Regions from separate parts of the Saccharopolyspora hordei genome, predicted to be linked through region 1. Evidence: riboswitches for the same ligand, from Rfam matches in the RefSeq annotation. Region 1 holds a riboswitch; each other region holds the start of a gene.
The links. A riboswitch is a leader RNA that binds a small molecule or an ion and turns the genes downstream of it on or off. The one in region 1 is predicted to bind S-adenosylmethionine.
Positions count from the first base shown of each region.

Region 2: linked by a shared signal. The riboswitch ahead of HNR68_RS00195 (ATP-binding cassette domain-containing protein) and the one ahead of HNR68_RS10010 (aminotransferase class V-fold PLP-dependent enzyme) in region 1 are both predicted to bind S-adenosylmethionine.
Region 3: linked by a shared signal. The riboswitch ahead of thrC (threonine synthase) and the one ahead of HNR68_RS10010 (aminotransferase class V-fold PLP-dependent enzyme) in region 1 are both predicted to bind S-adenosylmethionine.

Region 1 is NZ_JACCFJ010000001.1:2,131,769-2,138,542, forward strand. It holds gene ileS (isoleucine--tRNA ligase) at 1-3,141, shown strand, start outside; SAM riboswitch class IV at 3,264-3,378, shown strand; gene HNR68_RS10010 (aminotransferase class V-fold PLP-dependent enzyme) at 3,416-4,753, shown strand; gene lspA (signal peptidase II) at 4,953-5,609, shown strand; gene HNR68_RS10020 (RluA family pseudouridine synthase) at 5,651-6,535, shown strand; gene HNR68_RS10025 (hypothetical protein) at 6,583-6,774, shown strand, end outside.
Region 2 is NZ_JACCFJ010000001.1:42,489-49,262, forward strand. It holds gene HNR68_RS00185 (MetQ/NlpA family ABC transporter substrate-binding protein) at 1-701, opposite strand, end outside; gene HNR68_RS00190 (ABC transporter permease subunit) at 782-1,465, opposite strand; gene HNR68_RS00195 (ATP-binding cassette domain-containing protein) at 1,462-2,481, opposite strand; SAM riboswitch class I at 2,714-2,802, opposite strand; gene rsmA (16S rRNA (adenine(1518)-N(6)/adenine(1519)-N(6))-dimethyltransferase RsmA) at 2,977-3,846, opposite strand; gene HNR68_RS00205 (transglycosylase family protein) at 3,983-5,464, opposite strand; partial or broken gene HNR68_RS00210 (transglycosylase family protein) at 6,048-6,293, opposite strand; gene HNR68_RS00215 (TatD family hydrolase) at 6,577-6,774, opposite strand, start outside.
Region 3 is NZ_JACCFJ010000001.1:5,122,998-5,129,771, reverse strand. It holds gene HNR68_RS23500 (DNA internalization-related competence protein ComEC/Rec2) at 1-1,640, shown strand, start outside; gene HNR68_RS23495 (Vgb family protein) at 1,656-2,567, opposite strand; gene thrC (threonine synthase) at 2,771-4,030, opposite strand; SAM riboswitch class I at 4,043-4,176, opposite strand; gene holA (DNA polymerase III subunit delta) at 4,273-5,259, shown strand; gene rpsT (30S ribosomal protein S20) at 5,314-5,574, opposite strand; gene HNR68_RS23475 (TSUP family transporter) at 5,783-6,589, shown strand; gene HNR68_RS23470 (EamA family transporter) at 6,763-6,774, shown strand, end outside.

The DNA.
Region 1 (6,774 bases):
GTTCAGTTCGGCGACAACGGTGAGCGCGGCGTGGCTGCCCAGCCCGCGTTCCCGGCGATCGAGCGCCAGGTGCTGGATTCCTGGGCCGAGGACGACACCTTCCGCGCTTCGGTGCAGGCGCGCGAGGCCGGGGACAACGGCGCCAACGAGTTCGTGTTCTACGACGGACCGCCGTTCGCCAACGGCCTGCCGCACTACGGGCACCTGCTGACCGGCTACGTCAAGGACGTCATCCCCCGCTACCAGACGATGCGCGGCCGCCGGGTGGAGCGGCGGTTCGGCTGGGACTGCCACGGCCTGCCCGCCGAGGTGGAGGCCGAGAAGCAGCTCGGCATCACCTCCAAGTCCGAGATCGAGGACATGGGTGTGGCCGCGTTCAACGACGCCTGCCGCACCTCGGTGCTGCGCTACACCTCGGAGTGGGAGGAGTACGTCACCCGGCAGGCCCGGTGGGTGGACTTCGCCAACGACTACAAGACGCTCGACCTGGACTACATGGAGAGCGTCATGTGGGCCTTCAAGACCCTGTGGGACAAGGGTCTGGTCTACGAGGGCTTCCGGGTGCTCTGGTACTGCTGGCGCTGCGAGACGCCGCTGTCCAACACCGAGACCCGCATGGACGACGTCTACCGCCAGCGGCAGGACCCGGCGGTGACGGTCGGCATGCGCCTGGAGGCGCCGGGCAAGGCCTACGACGGTGCGCTGGCCCTGGCCTGGACGACCACGCCGTGGACGCTGCCGTCCAACCTCGCCGTCGCGGTGCACCCCGAGGTGGACTACGTGCTCGTGGCGCCGCCGACCAGCGCGGAGCGCTACGTGCTGGCCGAGGCCCGGCTGAGCGCCTACGCGCGGGAGCTCGGCGAGGACGTCGCCGACCACGTCGTCGCGCGCTTCACCGGTGCCGAGCTGCTGGGCACGAAGTACCGGCCGCCGTTCGACTTCTTCCTCGGCCGCGAGAACGCCCACCAGGTGCTCGCCGCCGACTACGTCACCACCGACGACGGCACCGGGCTGGTGCACATCGCCCCGGCCTTCGGTGAGGAGGACAAGGCCGTCACCGACGCCGCGGACATCCAGCCGGTGGTCCCGGTCGACGCGCACGGCAAGTTCACCGCCGAGGTGCCGCCGTACGAGGGCCTGCAGGTCTTCGAGGCGAACAAGCAGATCATCCGCGACCTCAAGGACGCGGGCCTGCTGCTGCGGCACGAGACCTACGACCACCCGTACCCGCACTGCTGGCGCTGCGACAACGCGCTGATCCAGCGGGCGGTGTCGTCCTGGTTCGTGGCGGTCAGCAAGTTCAAGGACCGCATGGTCGAGCTCAACCAGCAGATCAACTGGGTGCCGGGGCACATCCGGGACGGCCAGTTCGGCAAGTGGCTGGAGAACGCGCGCGACTGGAACATCTCGCGGAACCGGTACTGGGGTTCGCCGATCCCGGTGTGGGTCTCCGACGACCCGAACCACCCGCGCGTCGACGTCTACGGCTCGCTGGACGAGCTGGAGCGGGACTTCGGCGTGCGGCCGAAGGACCTGCACCGGCCGCAGATCGACGAGCTGACCCGCCCCAACCCGGACGACCCGACCGGGAAGTCCACCATGCGCCGGGTCCCGGAGGTGCTGGACTGCTGGTTCGAGTCCGGGTCGATGCCGTTCGCGCAGGTGCACTACCCGTTCGACAACGCCGAGTGGTTCGAGCACCACTACCCGGGCGACTTCATCGTCGAGTACAACGGGCAGACCCGCGGCTGGTTCTACACGCTGCACGTGCTGGCCACCGCGCTGTTCGACCGGCCGGCGTTCAAGAACGTGCTGGCGCACGGCATCGTGCTGGGCCACGACGGCCTGAAGATGTCCAAGTCCAAGCGCAACTACCCGGACGTCAACGAGGTCTTCGACCGCGACGGCTCGGACGCGATGCGCTGGTTCCTGATGTCCAGCCCGATCCTGCGCGGCGGCGACCTCGTCGTCACCGAGCAGGGCATCCGGGACGCGGTGCGCCAGGCGGTGCTGCCGCTGTGGAACTCCTGGTACTTCCTGGCGCTGTACGCCAACGCCGAGGGCGTCACCGGTGAGTCCAGGGTGGACAGCCAGCACGTGCTGGACCGCTACGTGCTGGCCAAGACCCACGAGCTGGTCACCGACGTGCAGGCTGCGCTGGACTCCTTCGACCTGGCCGGGGCGTGCGCCAGCGTCCGGGACTTCCTGGAGGTCCTGACCAACTGGTACGTGCGGCGGTCCCGCGACCGCTTCTGGGCCGGTGACCGCGACGCCATCGACACCCTGCACACCGTGCTCGAGGTGACCTGCCGGGTGGTGGCGCCGATGCTGCCGCTGACCGCCGAGGCGGTGTGGCGCGGGCTGACCGGCGGCCGCTCGGTGCACCTGACCGACTGGCCGCGGCTCGACGAGCTGCCCGCGGACCCGGCGCTGGTCACCGCGATGGACCAGGTGCGCCAGGTGTGCTCGTCGGCGTCGGCGCTGCGCAAGGCCAACAAGCTGCGGGTGCGGCTGCCGCTGGCCAAGCTCGTGGTGGCCACCGCGGAGGCGGAGGCGCTGCGGCCGTTCGCCGACCTGATCCGCGACGAGGTCAACGTCAAGGAGCTGGAGCTGACCACGGACGTGGCGGCGCACGGGCACTTCGAGATCGCGGTGAACGCGCGGGCCGCCGGTCCGCGGCTGGGCCGCGACGTGCAGAAGGTCATCAAGGCGGTCAAGGCCGGCGAGTGGAACCGCACCCCGAGCGGTGCGGTCGTCGCGGCCGGGATCGAGCTGCAGGAGGGCGAGTTCACCGAGCGGCTGGTGTCCACCAACCCCGGTGCCGCCTCGGCGCTGCCCTCGAACCTGGGCCTGGTCGTGCTGGACACCGAGGTGACCCCGGAGCTGGCCGCCGAGGGCGTGGCGCGCGACGTGGTCCGCGTCATCCAGCAGGCCCGCAAGGACGCCGACTTCCAGGTCTCCGACCGCATCACGGTGACCGTCTCGGCGCCGGAGGAGGTGCTGTCGGCGGTGGCGGCGCACCGCGACTTCATCGCGGGCGAGACCCTCGCGGACGCCGTCGAGGCCGGTGACGTGGACGGCGGCTTCACCGGCTCGGTCGGCGACGGCACCGAGATCGCGGTCGCGGTCGCCCGCGTCTGACGTCGAGGAGGGCGCTCCCCGCCGACCGGCGGCGGGGAGCGCCCTCTCCCGCGCGCAGGCGTCTCACGGTGCGGGACGGCGTTGCCGCTGGGCGGGCGCCTCCCCCAAGATCTGTGCGCGAAGGTCATGAGTGCCAGCGCGAAGCCCCGGCTCGCTGGCCGGCAACCCCCGACCGCGGTGGGGTGCCCCGGGTGAGGACCTGGCCGGTCGCGCAGGGCGACCCGGCAAGCGCGGACCCCTCTGGGCGGGTCCGATGAGGCCCTGGGAGGGGCTCATGACGTCTGCCACTGCCGACATCCCGACTCAGTCCACTGCCGACGTCCCGGTGCCCGCGGTGGCGGGGCGCGCGTTGCGGGTCCCGCTGGTCACCGGTGGGAGCACCGAGTACGCCAACCTCGACCACGCGGCCAGCGCGCCGTGCCTGGACAGCGTCCGCGAGGCCGTCGACGAGCTGCTGCCGTGGTACGCCAGCGTGCACCGCGGCGCCGGCCTCGCCTCGCAGGTGTGCACCCGGGTGTACGAGGGCGCGCGGCAGGTGCTGCGCGACTTCGTCGGCGCCCGCCGCACCGATTCGGTGGTCTTCACCCGGAACACCACCGACGCGCTGAACCTGCTGGCCCGGGCCCTGCCTCGCGGCACGTCCGTGGTCGTCCCGGAGACCGAGCACCACGCCGCGCTGCTGCCCTGGAGCGGCCCGCGGGTGCGGCGGATCGCGGCTCCGGCGAGCCCGGCCGACGCCGTCGCCGCGCTGGACGCCGCGCTGGCCGAGTGCCCGGAGGGGCCGCGGCTGGCGGTGATCAGCGGCGCCTCGAACGTCACCGGTGAGCTGTGGCCGGTCGCCGAGCTCGCCCGCGTGGCGCGCCGCCACGGGGCGCGGACGGTGCTCGACGCCGCGCAGCTGGCCCCGCACCGCCCGGTGCGGATGACCGAGCTCGACGTCGACCACGTCGCGCTCTCCGGCCACAAGCTGTACGCGCCGTTCGGCGCGGGCGCGCTGGTCGGGCGCGCGGACTGGCTCAACGCCGCGGAGCCCCACCTGGCCGGTGGCGGTGCCACGCGGCGGGTCACCGAGCGCGCGGTGAGCTGGACCACCGGTCCGGAGCGGCACGAGGCCGGGTCGCCGAACACGGTCGGCGTGCACGCGCTGGCCGAGGCCTGCCGGACACTCGGGGCGCGGTGGGCGGACGTCGTCGCGCACGAGGAGGCGCTGCTGCGCCGGCTGCGGGCGGGGCTGCGCGGTGTGCCGGGGCTGCGGGAGCTCTGCCTGTTCGACGCCGACCACGAGCGGGTCGGCGTGGTGAGCTTCACCGTCGACGGCCAGGACCCCGGGCTGCTCGCCGCCGCGCTGTCGGCCGAGCACGGCATCGGCGTCCGCGACGGGCTGTTCTGCGCGCACCTGGCCACCCGGCGGCTGCTGTCCCGAGCGGGGTCGGGCGCCGAGCGCGCGCTGCGCGCCAGCATCGGCCTGGGCACCACGGCCGAGCACGTCGACCGCCTGGTCAGCGCGCTGCGGACGTTGGTCGCCGAGGGTCCGGCCTGGCGCTACGAGCAGGTGGACGGCCGGTGGGTCCCCGTCGACGACCCCCGCCCGCTGCCGGACTTCCTGCGCTGAGGCAGCCCCCGGGCACGCGGCGTCACGGGAAATCGGACGCCCGGTTCCCGCGCCACCGGTCCACGCGTGGGTGACGTGGGGCTGAGGGGGTGGTCCCGGGGCCTGCCGGGCGCGGCCCGTGGACCGGGGTGTGGTGGAGGGCACCGCGCGGGGCGGGACTGCTGGAACCCGGTCGGTGCCGGTCAGGGACAATGGGGGAGTGAGCAGCGAGCAGTCCTCCCCCAGGCAGTCATCCGCGGAGCCGGCCGACCACGGGGAGCCCGCCGAGCAGGCGCCCGAGACCCCGGCCGACACCGCCGGGACGCCTGCGGCCGACGGGTCCTCCCGCGCGCCTCGGAAGCTCCTGGCGCTGCTGTTCGGGGTGGCCGCGGTCGCGCTGGGGCTCGACGTCCTCACCAAGGTCGTCGTGGTGGCCGAGCTGGAGGGCGAGCCGCCGGTCGAGGTCCTCGGCGGACTGCTCTACCTCGACGTGCTGCGCAACCCGGGTGCCGCCTTCTCGCTGGCCACCGGGATGACCTGGCTGCTGGCGCTGCTCGCCATCGCGGTGGTCGGCGTGATCGTCTGGCTGGCGCCGAAGCTGCGCTCCCCGGGCTGGGCGGTCGGCCTCGGCCTGGTGCTCGGCGGTGCGTGCGGCAACCTCGCCGACCGCCTCTTCCGCGCACCCGGCCCGCTGCAGGGCCACGTGGTGGACTTCCTGTCCGTGCTCGCCCCCGGCGGCGCGGTGTGGCCCGTGTTCAACATCGCCGACAGCTGCATCGTGGTCGGTGGGGTGCTGGTCGTGCTGCTGTCGCTGCTGGGGCGCGACTACGACGGCACGGTGCACCGGAAGAAGAAGGCGGCGGAGAGCGAGTCGTGAGCGATCTTCGGAACTTGCCGGTGCCCGAGGGGCTCGACGGCATGCGAGTCGACGCGGGCCTGTCGAAGCTCCTGGGCCTGTCCCGCAACGCGGTGGCCACGCTGGCCGAGTCCGGCGACGTGCTGCTCGACGGCAACCCCGCGGGCAAGTCCGACCGGCTGGTGGCCGGGGCGTGGCTGGAGGTGACGCTGCCCCCGGCGCAGCAGCCGCCGCAGGTCGTCGCCGTGCCCGTGGAGGGGCTGAAGATCCTGCACCAGGACGACGACATCGTGGTGGTGGACAAGCCGATCGGCGTCGCGGTGCACCCGAGCCCGGGCTGGGAGGGCCCGACCGTGGTCGGCGGCCTGGCCGCGGCCGGCGTGCGCATCGCCACCTCCGGCGCCGCCGAGCGGCAGGGTGTCGTGCACCGGCTCGACGCGGGCACCACCGGGGTGATGGTGGTGGCCAAGAGCGAGCACGCCTACTCGGTGCTCAAGCGGGCGTTCAAGGAGCGCACCGTGGACAAGCGCTACCACGCGGTGGTGCAGGGGCACCCCGACCCGATCCGCGGCACGATCGACGCGCCGATCGACCGGCACCCGCGGCACGACTACAAGTTCGCGGTGGTCACCGGCGGCAAGCCGAGCATCACGCACTACGAGACGGTGGAGGCCTTCCGGGCCGCCTCGTTGGTGGACGTGAAGCTGGAGACCGGTCGCACGCACCAGATCCGGGTGCACTTCTCGGCGATCAAGCACCCGTGCGTCGGGGACCTGACCTACGGTGCCGACCCCGTCCTCGCGCGGAAGCTCGGCATCACCCGGCAGTGGCTGCACGCCCGGAGCTTGTCCTTCGAGCACCCGGCCGGCGGCTGGGTGACCTTCGAGAGCGAGTACCCGGACGACCTGCAGCACGCGCTCGACCAGCTCCGGGACCACGACGGCTGATCCCGGTACCGTGGCGGGGAGTGAGCTAGGTGACGAAGGGGTCGGCCATGGCAGAGTCGAGACCGTTCGGGGGCTCGGACGCACCCACACCGCCCACCGGCATGCAGGCGATCGACCCCGAGGACGTGGACGCCTCGCAGTTCAGCAGCCTCGGGGACTTGATCAACGCTGAGGACGTGGGCCCGGCGGCGCCGTCGGTCCTCGGTGCGCCGGAACCCTCGAGCCCGGAGGGCGACGCG
Region 2 (6,774 bases), 2.1 Mb from region 1:
AGGGCCGGGGTGGTCACCAGACCGTTGGCGTAGGGGTTGTTCTCCGCGCTCTCCACGAGCACCGGGTCCTTCAGGTTCGCCTTGATCGCGTAGTTGCCGTTGACCACCGCGGCGGCCGCGTCGTCCACCGAGCGCGGCAGCTGGTCCGGCGAGAGGTCCTTGAAGTCGATGTTCTTCGGGTTCTCCGCGATCGCGGCCTCCAACCGGGTGCCGACCGCGGCGTCCGGCTTGAGCTTGATCAGCCCGCCCTGCTCCAGCAGCTTGAGGCCGCGGAACTGGTTGGCCGGGTCGTTGGACAGCGTCACGGTCGCGCCGTCGGGGATCTCCTGCAGCGACTCGTGCTGCTTGGAGTACACCGCCAGCGGTTCCAGGTGCACCGGCGCGACCCACGCGAAGTCACCACCGCGCTGCTTGCGGTACTCGTCGAGGTACGGGACGTGCTGGAAGTAGTTCGCCTCCAGCTCGCCGTGCGCCACGGCCTCGTTGGGCCGGTTGTAGTCGTCGAACTTGACGATCTCGATGTCGATCCCGGCCTTCTCGGCGAGGTTGTCCTTGACGTACTCGAGGATCTCGCCGTGCGGGGTCGGGCTGACCGCGACCCGGATCGGGGCGTTGGGGTCCTCGGCGGCCGAGGGGCCGCCACCGCAGGCGGCGAGCGCCACACCGACGGCGGCCACCAGGGCAGCGAAGCGCAGACGCATCAGGGCAGTGTCCTTTCTGGACGTCAGAACGGGACGGGGTCCCGAACGAGGAGGGAGAGGGGATCAGCCGTCGCGGAGGATCAGCCGGCCGCGGTGCGACGGCGGTCGACCGCCTTGGCCGTGAGGTCGGTGATCAGCTGCATGCCGAAGGCGAGCACCGCGAGCACCAGGACCGAGCCGTAGAGCAGCCGGTCGTCGTAGCCCTGGTAGCCGTCCTGGATCGCCGTGGTGCCCAGGCCACCGCCGCCGATCGCGCCCGCCATCGCGGCGTAGCCGATCAGCGCCACCGCGGTGACGCCGACCGCACCGACCAGCGCGGCCCGCGCTTCGCCGAGCAGCACGGTCCACACGATCCGCAGGCGGCTGGATCCCGTGGTGATCGCGGCCTCCACGACGGTGAAGCTCACCTCGCGCAACGCGTTCTGGGTCAACCGCGCGAAGAACGGGATCGCGCCGATGGTCAGCGGCACGATCACCGCGGTGCTGCCGATCGACGTGCCGATCAGCAGCCGGGTGAACGACGCCAGCACCACCAGCAGCACCACGAACGGCACCGAGCGCACGACATCGACCACGATGCCGAGCACCCGGTACAGCGCGGGCCTCGGGTTCAGCCCGACCGGCGAGCTCAGGTGCAGCAGCACACCGAGCGGCAGCCCACCGAGGACCGCCAGCAGGGTGGACACCAACACCATGTAGAGCGTGCCGAGCGTGGCCTCACCGAGGATCTCGAAGACCTCCGACCAGGGGGTCACATCACTCACGCAGCGACTCCGTCAACGCACACGGGAGCGCGCCGCACGTGCGCGTCGCGCTCGACCATCCACTTCAGCGCGGCCTCGGCGCGCTCGCCGCTCAGGCCGACCTTGAACTTCGCGACCGGCGTGTCCCCGAGGCGGGTCAGCCCGCCGCCGAGGATCGCCAGCTCGACACCGAACCGGCTCGCCGCCTCCGGCAGCAGCGCGCCCACCGCGGCGAAGCCGACCAGCACGACCTCGGCGACCACGTCGTGGCGGCCGTCGGTCGGGCGCAGCGGCTCGGCCTGGTCGGTGGCGGGCAGCAGCGTCGAGCTCACCCGGCTGTCCGGCGCGGCGACCAGGTCCAGCACCTTGCCGTGCTCCACCACGCGGCCGCCTTCCAGCACCGCGACGTCATCGGCGATCTTGCGCACCACCGCCATGTCGTGGGTCACCACGAGCACGGTGACGCCCAGCTCCGCGCGGGCGCGGTCCAGCACGGTGAGCACCGAGTCGGTGGTGCCGGGGTCCAGCGCGGACGTCGGTTCGTCGGCCAGCAGCACCGAGGGCTTGGCGGCCAGCGCCCGCGCGACCGCGATCCGCTGCCGCTGCCCGCCGGAGAGCTGGTCGGGGTAGACCGAGGCCTTGTCGGTCAGGCCGACGAGGTCCAGCAGCTCGCCGACGCGGCTGCGCCGCTCCGGCCCGGACATCCCGGCCGCCTCCAGCGGCAGCGCGATGTTGCCCGCCGCGGTGCGCTGCCGGAGCAGCGAATCACCTTGCGGCACCACGCCGATCTGCCGGCGCGCGGCGCGCAGCGCCTTGCCGCTGAGGGAGACGAGGTCGGTGCCGTCCACCCGGATGGCACCCGAGTCCGGCTTCTCGAGCAGCGCGATGCACCGAGCGAGGGTGGACTTGCCTGCGCCGCTGGGGCCGACCACGCCGCACACCGCGCCGGCCGGAACCTCCATGGTGACGCCGTCGAGGGCGCGCACCGTGCCGTTGTTCTGCTGGAAGGACTTGGTCAGGTTCTCGACTGTGATCACGATCGGCTCCAGATCAGCTCGCGTCGGGCCGCGCTCAGCACGGAGCAGCGGGCCAGGGGCTCCGGGTGGAGGGAAGGGGCTGGGTCACCTCTCGCGACGACAGGCGGAGGTCGTGCGCCGCCCGTGGTCGATGACGCGACGCTGCGTGAGGAGCATCCGGATGCGGCTGGAGGACGGGGCCGGTGTCCGGGTGGGGCTCGCGGCAGCGAGCAGCGCGTTGGAATCCACAGCTACTCCATCGGTCCTGGCGTTAGCACCTGCCCGTCCGGGTGGTTGCTGCGGCGTCACTGAGCCAGGTCTCTCGGCCGCTCGGGATGGATTTCCCGGACAGTAGAACCCACTGGCGGATTCCGGCGCAAGTTGATAGTCGTCACTTTCCGAAACAGTTTGCAACGTCACACATCCGGACGAGCGGGAATTTCTTCCCCGGACCCGGTGTTCCGGTGACTCCCAGTAGCAAGATTGCGGCGATCCGCAAGCGCCCGGACGGGTGGTTCAGGAGGCGTCCTCCGCCGCCGCGGCCTCCGCGATCCGCGCGAAGTCAGCGATGCGCAACTGCTCCCCGCGGGTCGTCGGGTCGATGCCCGCCGCCCGCAGCACGGCCTCCGCGCGCGCGGCCGAACCGGCCCACCCGGCCAGCGCGCCGCGCAGCGTCTTGCGCCGCTGCGCGAACGCGGCGTCCACCACGCGGAAGACCTCCGCGCGCGGTGCGCTCGACGGCGGCTCCACGCGCCGGAACGCCACCAGCCCGGAGTCCACGTTGGGCACCGGCCAGAACACCGTGCGCGGCACCGGACCGGCGCGCCGCACCTCGGCGAACCAGGCGAGCTTGACGCTCGGCACGCCGTAGACGCGCCCACCGGGCCGCGCGGACATCCGGTCGGCGACCTCGGCCTGCACCATGACCAGCCCGTGCCGCAGGCTCGGCAGCTCGGCCAGCAGGTGCAGCACGACCGGCACGGCGACGTTGTAGGGCAGGTTGGCGACCAGCGCGGTCGGCGGCGCCGGGAAGTCCGCGGCGCGCACGCGCAGCGCGTCCGCCTCGAGCACCGTGAGCCGGTCGCGCAGCGCCGGGGCGAACTCGGCCGCGGTGCGCGGCAACCGGGCGGCGAGCGCCGGGTCGATCTCGACGGCGGTCACCGCGCCGGCGGCGGGCAGCAGGGCCAGCGTCAGCGAGCCGAGCCCGGGCCCGACCTCCAGAACGACGTCCTCGGAGGTCACCGACGCCGAGGCCACGATGCGCCGCACCGTGTTCGGGTCGTGCACGAAGTTCTGCCCGAGCTTCTTCGTCGGGCGGATGCTCAGCTCCTCGGCCAGCCGACGCACGTCGGCGGGGCCGAGCAGCGCCGCCTGCTGGTCGTCCACGTCGACGAACGTACCCGCACGCCACTGCGGCCCTCGCGACCAGGTGGGCCGGGAGCGCGAACGCCCTGGCGCCGTGGGCACGGCACCAGGGCGTGCAGTCCGGGCGGCCTGCCCGCACGCGCGGGCAGCGCCGCGATCAGCTCAGGCCGAGCTTCGAGGAGCAGTGCGGCCAGGCACCGTAGCCGCCGCGGGAGGAGCGGACCTTCTCCGCGACCGCGATCTGCTGCTCGCGGCTGGCCTGGTGCGGGTACGGGGCGTACTGGTCGCCGCCGTAGGCGTCCCAGGTGGACTTGTTGAACTGGAGGCCGCCGTAGTAGCCGTTGCCGGAATTGGCCGACCAGTTGCCGCTGGCCTCGCACTGCGCCAGCTTGTCCCAGACCGCGCCGTTCGGCGGCTGCTTGCCACCGACGCGCACGACCTTCTCCTGCGCCTCCTTGACGACCTTCTCGCCGACGGTCTCGCGCTTGACCTCTTCGCCGTTCTCGGTCGTCACGCGCATCGTCACGATCTTCTCGCCGGGCACGCCGGGGAACTCGACGCGCTCCTCGCCCTTGAACATCGTGTTGTCGACGATCTCGCGCACCGGCGGCTCGACCGGCATCGTCACGTTGATCACCGTGCTGCTGGTGCGGACGATGCGCACCTCGGCACCGCTGACCAGCCGCTGGTCGCCGCCCGGGGTGACGGTGTCCTCCGGGCCGAGCTGGAGCTCCTGCTCCTTGACCAGCTCGTCGACGGTGGCGGCGGTGGTGGTCAGCCGCCGCGGCTCGCCGTCGCCGTCGATGAGGGTGATGTCCTTGCTGGTCTTGATGACCAGCTCCATGCCCTCGTGCGGGACCACCATGTTGCGGTCGGCGGAGATCCAGGCGCCCTCGGTGGACACCCCGAGCTGGCTCAGCGCCTGCCCGACGGTGACCGAGCGGACCCACTCCTCGCGGACCTCGCCGTCGATGTTGACCTTGAGCAGGCGCCCGCGGTCGAGGGTGATCGTGTCGCCGTGGCCGACCTTGGCCTGCGGCGAGGGGCTCAGCGCGTCGTGCTGGCCGACCTGGATGCCCTCGTCCTCGAGGACCTCGCCGACGGTGTCCTCGTAGGTGTTGATGGTGCGCTCTTGGCCGTCGATCTCGACGGTCACCGACTTGTCCATCGCGGCGGCCGCGCCGCCGGTGCCGGTGAGGGTGAGCAGCACGCCGGCGACCGCGCCCTTGAGGAAGCGCCGCTTCCAGTCGGTGATCGCCTCGACGACCTCCTGCGGAGGTTCCCCGTCCTCCTCGGCCTCCGGCAGCACGTCGGGGAGGACCAGCGGCGGCAGGACGGTGGTCTCGGCGTTGATCAGCCGGATGACCTCGTCGACGTCGATCTCGGCGGTCGCGAGCACGTCCTCGGCGTCCGGGCCGAGCGCGTCGTAGATGTCCGCCGGGGTGATCTCCAGCGCACCGGGCGGGAAGCTCGGGTGGTCCTCGGCCGGGTAGCGCTCGTGCTGGGGCCGGTCGAGCAGACCGACCGCGGTGCGCGGCTCAGCGGCCTGGACCGGGGTGAACCAGTCCGTAGCAGAGTCGAAGGAATCGGCCCAGTAGCCGTCGTTCCGGGGGTGACTGGGCTCGCCGCGTCCGTTCACAGGGTCGTTACCTCCCGAAGGCGGAAGTCGCGCTGGTGCAGGAGGAGCGTCGCGTCATGTCGTCGCTCAACCCCTTCGCTCCTGCAGGCGCACAACCTTCGTGCTTCGTGTCTGTATCCGACTCCCGCAAGCCAACTGCCGTCCTAGCCGACCGCCAGCTCCGTTGCTCGCGGCCCGCTTCCCCGACGTACACCGGCGAGACTAACGGGCGTTCCCCATGACTGGTTGTCATCGGTTACGAGGCCGAGACTCTAGCGTGACCAAGCGGGCCCGCCAAGGAGCCCGATCACGCCTGTGACCTGAGTTACGCCTTTTTGCCAGGCAACCAACCACGATCAGTAAGCAAAATCGCGCGAATTTGCCCCGTTCGGAGGTACCGCAGCGTGTGCGTTAACTGATCCGCCCGACGAATGAGGTGACATAACACACGAGACCGACACCGCTTGTCAAGCTCGCGGAACGGCCCTCTGAAGAGGGCGGTCGGGCCCCGACGCAACGAGCCCGGCCCGAGCGCTCTGCGTGCTCGGGCCGGGCTTCCCCTCCCCTCACCGTGGGATCTGCACCCCAAGGCGAGTCGATCCCCTCATCTCGGAAGTCCGAGCTTCCGCGCGCACGCGGGCCACGCGCCGTAGCCCCCGCGGTCCGCGCGCACCACCTCGGCGATGGCGATCTGCTGCTCCCGCGTCGCGCGGTGCGGGTACGCGTCGAACCGCTCACCGCCGTACGCGGCCCAGGTCGCGCGGCTGAACTGCAAGCCGCCGTAGTAGCCGTTGCCGGTGTTGATCGACCAGTTCCCACCGGACTCGCACTGCGCCAGCCGGTCCCAGACACCCACGGCCTCCGCTGTGCCGGGCGACACGGCCGTCACCGACACCGCACCGGACAGCGCGAGGGCCGCCGCTGCGGTCGACGTCGCGAAACCACGGAACCTCATCGCAATCCTGACTGCCGCACCTCCGGGCAGGAGGCCTCCGCCGACACCGGCGGAGCTCGGGGGGCGCCTCCACCCCGGCTTCCACAGTGGACGGTAGGCACGGCGCGGCGGACCGCAAGGCGAGCGCGGTCGGAGCCGCGTTACCAGGACGCGGACGGTAGGGAGTTGCGGGCTCGGGTTACACCTGGTCGAGCCCGAAGAGCCGCTCGGCGGTGGCGGTCGTCGCTACGACGAGTTCTTCCAGCGTCACACCACGGAGTTCAGCGAGGTCCCTGAGGGTGTAATTGACGCAGTAGGGCTCGTTCGGCTGGCCCCGGAACGGGTGCGGGGTGAGGAACGGCGCGTCCGTCTCCACCACCATCTGCTCCAGCGGCAC
Region 3 (6,774 bases), 3.0 Mb from region 1:
CGCAGGACTTCGACGCCGCGGGTCTCACCCACCTCATGGCCGTCTCGGGCGCCAACCTGGCGATCGTGTGCGGTGCCGTGCTCCTGCTGCTGCACCTGGTCGGCGCGGGGCCGGTGCTGTCGGTGCTGGGCGCGGGCGCGGCGCTCGTCGGGTTCGTCGTCCTGGCGGGCCCGGAACCGAGCGTGCTGCGCGCGGCCGCGATGGGGGCGATCTCCCTGCTGGCGCTGGCCCTGGGCAGACGCCGGTCGGCGCTGCCGGTGCTGTCCGCGAGCGTGATCGGCCTGCTCCTGCTGTTGCCGGAGCTGGCGACCTCACCGGGGTTCGCCCTGTCCGTCGCGGCGACGGCCGGGTTGGTCCTGCTCGCCCCGGCGTGGGCGGCGGGGCTGCGGGACCGCGGTGTCCCGATCGGTGCGGCCGAGGCCGTCGCGGTGCCGCTGGCGGCGCACGTCGTCACGGCTCCGCTGGTCGCCGCGCTGTCCGGGACGGTCAGCCTCGTCGCGGTCCCGGCGAACCTGCTCGCCGGGCCGGTCGTCGCCCCGGCGACCGTGTTCGGGGTGCTGGCCACGGTGGTCGCCCCGCTGTCCGCGTGGCTGGCGGGCACGTTCACCTGGCTCGCCGCGCCGGAGCTGGAGTGGCTGGTGCTGGTCGCCGACCGCGCAGCCGCCGTGCCCGGTGGGGCCGTCGACTGGCTGCCCGGCACGGCCGGTGGGCTGCTGCTGGCGGGACTGCTGCTCGTGGTGCTGATCGCGTTGCGCGGCAAGCGGATCCGCGTCCTGGTGTCGGTGGCGCTGCTGCTCGTGGTGCTCGTCCTGGTGCCGGTGCGCAACGCGGTCTCGGGGTGGCCGGTCCCGGGCTGGAGCATGGTGGCCTGCGACGTCGGGCAGGGCGACGGGCTCGTGCTCGCCACCGGGCGGCCGGAGGAGGCGGTGGTGGTCGACACCGGTCCGGACGTGGAGCGGGCCACGGCCTGCCTGCAGCGGCTCGGGGTGCGCCGGGTGCCGCTGGCGGTGCTGACGCACCTGCACGCCGACCACATCGGCGGGCTCGCCGGTCTGCTGGGCGAGTTCGCGGTCGGCGCGGTGGCGGTCGGGCCGCTGCGGGAACCGGCGTGGGCGATGCGGGAGGTGGTGCGGAACGCCCGTGCGCACCGGGTGCCGGTCGTGCCGATGCAGTCCGGGCAGCGGGCGAGCTGGCCGGGCCTGGTGCTCGACGTGCTGGCGCCGGACCCGGCGCTCGCGCGGACGCAGACGGCCGAGGACGCCAACGACGCCTCGATCGTGCTGCTGGCCACCACACCGGCGGGGCGGTTGCTGCTCACCGGGGACGTCGAGCTCCCGGCCCAGGGGCGCCTGCTCTCGTCCGGGGTGGACCTGCGGGCGGACGTGCTCAAGGTGCCGCACCACGGGTCCCGGTACACCACGCCGAGGTTCCTCAGCGCGGTGCGACCGAGGACGGCGGTGATCAGCGTCGGTGACGGCAACAGCTACGGCCACCCCAGCCCGTTCGTGGTGGACACGCTCGCCCGCGCGGGCACGGCGGTGCTGCGCACCGACCACGAAGGCGACATCGCGATCCTGCCGGGACCGCACGGCCCCCGGCACGTGTCACGGGGCGACCCGCTGCGCGCGGTGGACCGGTGAACGCCCGCCGGAGGATCAGCGGTGGGCGTCGACCGAGGACGAGGAGGTGATCCGAGCGAGCGCACCGAACTCCAGCGCCGCCCACAGCGCACCGTCGGGCCCGAGCGTGATGCCGTGCGGTTCGGACCCGGGAGTGGGCAGGTCGTGCGTCTCGACGACGCCCTCGGTGGTGATCGAGCCGATCCGGTTGCCGGCCCACTCGGTGAACCACAGCCTGCCGTCAGCGCCGGAGGTGATGGCGTGCGGCCGGGCAGTGCGGTCGGGCAGCGGGAACTCGTCGATCGCGCCGTCCGGGGTGATACTCCCGACCTGGCCCGCGGCGATCTCGACGAACCAGAGCGCGCCGTCCGGCCCGGCCGTGATCCCGACCGGCCCGGCCGCGTCCGTGGGCAGCGGGTGCACGGTGACCTCGCCCTCGGCGCCGATCCGGCCGATGGCGCTGGCCTGGTTGAGGGTGAACCACATCCCGCCGTCGGCGCCCGCGGTGATCGCGGACGGGAAGCCGCCGGTGATCGGGAGGGTGAACTCGCGCACCTGCCCGTCCGGGGTGATGCGGCCGATCCGGTCGGCGGCGGTCTCGGTGAACCACAGCGCGCCGTCCGGTCCGGCGGCGATGCCGTACGGCCCCGAGTCCGAAGTGGGCAGTGGGTGCTCGTCGACCGCGCCGTCGGTGGTGATCCGGCCGATCCGGTGGGCCTGGTACTCGGTGAACCACAGGGCACCGTCCGGACCGGGGACGATGATCGTCGGCCCGCGGTCCGGGCCGAGCGGGAAGCGGGTGGGCTCGGAGCCGGGCACCAGACGGCCGATGCCGCTGCCGCGGACCAGGGTGAACCAGAGCGCGCCGTCCGGTCCGGCGGTGATCGCGTACGGGCCGCTGGCCTCGTCGGCGACGGTGCACTGCTCGACCACGGCGGTGGGCGTCATGAGCTCTCCTCGGGCGTTCCACGCCGACCGGGGCACCGTGGTCGCGCGCGACCCACCGGTCCCGTCGGGCAGGGTCAGCACAGGCTACGCCCGGAACCGCGCTCACCGCGCGCGAATTCCCCACCGAGCAGACGGAGGCAGTCCACGAAGGACGCGGCGCCACCGCTGTGCGATGGCGCCGCGTCCGCAGTCCAGGTCGTGGGTCACAGGCCGAGGGCCGCGTTGACCGCCTCGGTCGTCGGGGCCACGGTGGCCTTCGGGCCGATCTGGTCCTGGACGGCGTCCAGCGTCTTCAGCCCGTCACCGGTGATGAGCAGGACGGTCTCGGCGTCCGGGTCGATCTTGCCTGCCTCGATGAGCTTCTTCGCGGTGGCCACGGTGACCCCACCGGCGGTCTCGGCGAAGATGCCCTCGGTCTTGGCCAGCAGCTTGATGCCCTCGCGGACCTCGTCGTCGGTGACGTCCTCGATGGCGCCGTTGGTCTTGCGCACGATGTCCAGCACGTACGGCCCGTCGGCGGGCGCCCCGATCGCCAGCGAGCGCGCGATGGTGTCCGGCCGGACCGGCTGCACCACGTCGTGGCCGTTCTTGAACGCGGTCGACACCGGGGAGCAGCCGGTGGCCTGCGCACCGAAGATCCGCACCGGGCTCGGCTCCACCAGGCCGGTCTCACCGAGCTCGTTGAAGCCCTTGTAGACCTTGGTCAGCTGGGAGCCGGAGGCGATCGGCACCACGATCTGCTCGGGGATGCGCCAGCCGAGCTGCTCGGCGACCTCGAAGGCGAGGGTCTTGGAGCCCTCCGAGTAGTAGGGACGGACGTTGACGTTGACGAACGCCCAGTCCTCGTGCTCCCCGGCCAGCTCGGTGGCCAGGCGGTTGACGTCGTCGTAGTTGCCGTCGACGGCGAGCAGCGAGCCGTCGTAGACGGCGCTCATCAAGATCTTGGCGCGCTCGAGGGACTTCGGCACCAGCACCACCGAGTCCCAGCCGGCGCGGGCGGCGGCCGCGGCCACCGCGTTGGCGAGGTTGCCCGTCGACGGGCACGCGAGCACCTTGAACCCGAACTCGCGCGCGGCGGCCAGCGCGACGGCGACCACGCGGTCCTTGAACGAGTGCGTCGGGTTACCGGTGTCGTCCTTGACCCAGATCCGCTTCACGCCCAGTGCCTTGGCGAGGTTGTCGGCCCGGATCAAGCGGGTACAGCCGGGGTCGGTGTTCGGGTGCTCCTCCACGTTGGAGGGCACCGGGAGCAGCTGCTTGTAGCGCCAGATCGACCGGGGACCGGCCTCGATGTCCTCGCGGCGCAGCTTCGGGAAGTCGTAGGCGACTTCCAGCGGCGAGAAGTCTTCCAGCGAGACGAACTCGGGAGCCAGCGGCTGGCGGTGCCCCTCTTCCTTGGACACCAGTTCGACAGCGTTGCCGAGGTCGATGGTCTTGGTCGTGCGCTGGGCAGCAACGGTCATCGCGAGGTCCTCTCCTCATCTGTCCCGCGGACGGGTCGGAATTGGCACCGCTTTCGCCGGTGACCTCGCGCTGAGAACCACGATTCGCCGGACGAACGGTTGCCGGGGCTTCATCGGGCCGTTCCCTCTGCCCCTCTGGATGAGCTCTTCGGTTGTGCTCGCAACGCTAGTGGATCGCGCCAGGTCCTGGCCAGGCCGATCCAGATGGCGGGATCGTCGCGGGCGCGTGCGACGATGCCTGCATGAGCTCACCGTCCGTGGTCACCGAACCGCTGCACCTGGTCCTCGGAGACGAGGAACTGCTGGTGGAACGCGCGATGTGGGCTGCGGTCGGCGCGGCCCGCGCGGCGGACCCGGAGGCCGAGCTGCGCCGGGTCAAGGTGAGTGAACTCACCCCTCCCGAGCTGGCCGAGATGCTCAGTCCGTCGCTGTTCGCGGAGGCCCGGGTGCTGGTGCTGGAGGCCGCGCAGGACGCGGGCAAGGAGATCGCCGAAGCGCTGCTCTCCCACGCCAAGGACCCGGTCGACGGTGTGACGCTCGTCGTCGTGCACTCCGGTGGCGGGCGCTCGAAGCACGCCAAGGAGCTGCCCAAGGAACTGCGCAAGCTGGGTGCGCGCGTCACCGAGTGCGCCAAGGTCACCAAGCCCGCCGAGCGGGAGGCCTTCGTCAAGGACGAGATCCGCAGGGCCGGCGGCAAGGCGAACGCGGCCGCCGTGTCGGCGCTCATCGAGACGGTCGGCTCGGACCTCCGCGAGCTCTCCGCGGCCGCGACGCAGCTGGTCGCCGACACCGGCGGGAAGGTCGACGAGACCGCGGTGCGCCGCTACCACCGGGGCCGGGCGGAGGTCACCGGCTTCGCGGTCGCCGAGAAGGCGGTGACCGGCGACCGCGCGGCCGCGCTGGAGGCGCTGCGCTGGGCGGTGCAGCTCGGCGTGCCGCACGTGCTGATCGCCGACGCGCTGGCGGACTCGGTGCGCACCATCGGCCGGGTCGCGGCGGCCGGCGGCCGCAACGACCCGTTCCGCCTCGCCGGCGAGCTCGGCATGCCCGCGTGGAAGGTGAAGAAGGCGCTGGCCCAGTCCCGGGGCTGGAGCCCCACCAGCCTCGCGGCCGCGCTGCAGGCCGTCGCCGAGGTCAACGCCGACGTCAAGGGCATGGCCGCGGACGCCACCTACGCCCTGGAGCGCACCGTCCTGCGCCTGGTCGAGCTGCGCGGCCAGCGCCCGTGACACGCGAACGGCCCCTCCCCGCAGCGCGGGAAGGGGCCGTGGGTCCAGCTGACGTCAGAGCTGGTTGACGCGGCGCGCGAGAGCGGACTTCTTGTTGGCGGCCTGGTTGCGGTGGATGACACCCTTGCTGGCGGCCTTGTCCAGCGCGCGGCTCGCGGCCCGCTGCAGCTCGATCGCCTTCTCCTTGTCGCCGGCGGCAGCGGCCTCGCGGAACTTGCGGATCGCGGTCTTCAGCGAGGACTTCACGGCCTTGTTGCGCTGCCGGTTCTTCTCGTTGGTCCGGATCCGCTTGATCTGGGACTTGATGTTGGCCACTGGTACCGCCTTCTCTCAGTCTCTTCCGAACGGTCGTGCCGCGCTTCAACGGCCCTGCCCGCAGGCAGGTTTCCTCCCTGGCGGAACGCCGCACGGCACGGTCGACCATGCTACAGCGACGACCTGGACAGACGTCGGCCGGGCCGACTGCGCGAGAGCGATCACATCGGCTCGGATCCGGCCGCGGCAGACCATAGGGTCGGTCGTCGTGCTCGACGCCCTGGACTGGCCCGGTTTCGCCGACCTCTCGCTCGCCGGAGTGCTCCTGCTGTGCGCGGCGGCGTTCCTCGCCGGGGCGGTCGACGCGATCGTGGGCGGTGGCGGGCTGATCCAGCTGCCCGCGATGCTGCTGCTCATGCCCGGCGGTGAAGTGATCCACTCGCTGGCCACCAACAAGGTCGCCGCGATCGCCGGGACCGCCGCGGCCGCCCGGACCTACGCCAAGCGCACCCCGATCGACTGGCGCGCGGCCCTGCCGATGGCGCTGGTGGCGCTGCTGGGCTCGCTGGGCGGCGCGGCGCTCGCCAACGCGCTGCCGTCCGCCGTGCTCAACGTCGTCGTGCTCGCCGCCCTGGTGGCCGTGGGCGTCCACACCTGGCGCAAGCCCGACCTCGGGTCGGTGGACGCGCCGCGCTTCCAGCGCCGCGTCCAGCTGCTCGTGATGCTCGCCGGCGGCGCGCTGATCGGGTTCTGGGACGGCATCGCCGGGCCCGGCACCGGGTCGTTCCTGGTGTTCCTGCTGGTCGGCCTGGTCGGGTTCGCGTTCGTGACGGCGTCGGCCACGGCGAAGGTGGTCAACGTCGCGACCAACATCGGCGCGCTGGTCTTCTTCGTGCCCGCGGGCAAGGTCCTGTGGGGACTGGGGCTGGTGATGGCGGCCGGCAACGTCGCGGGCAGCGTGCTCGGCGCGGCGCTGGCCGCTCGGCGCGGCTCCGGTTTCGTCCGCCGCGTCTTCCTGACCGTGGTCGTCGGCCTCGTCCTGAGCCTCGGCTGGAAGGTTGCGGCCGGGGCGTAGCATCACCACCGGTTGTGACTGGGGTTCCGCCCCCGCTCCGCCGCGGACCACCACGACCAGGAGCGCGGGGGGACTGGTCCGAGCGGCACCGGCGGTCGCGGAACGGGAGCGACCGCGCAAAAACCTGGAGGAACCCCGATGTCGCGCGCCCGCGCGGCACGGAGAGGGTTCCGATGGGTCTGGTC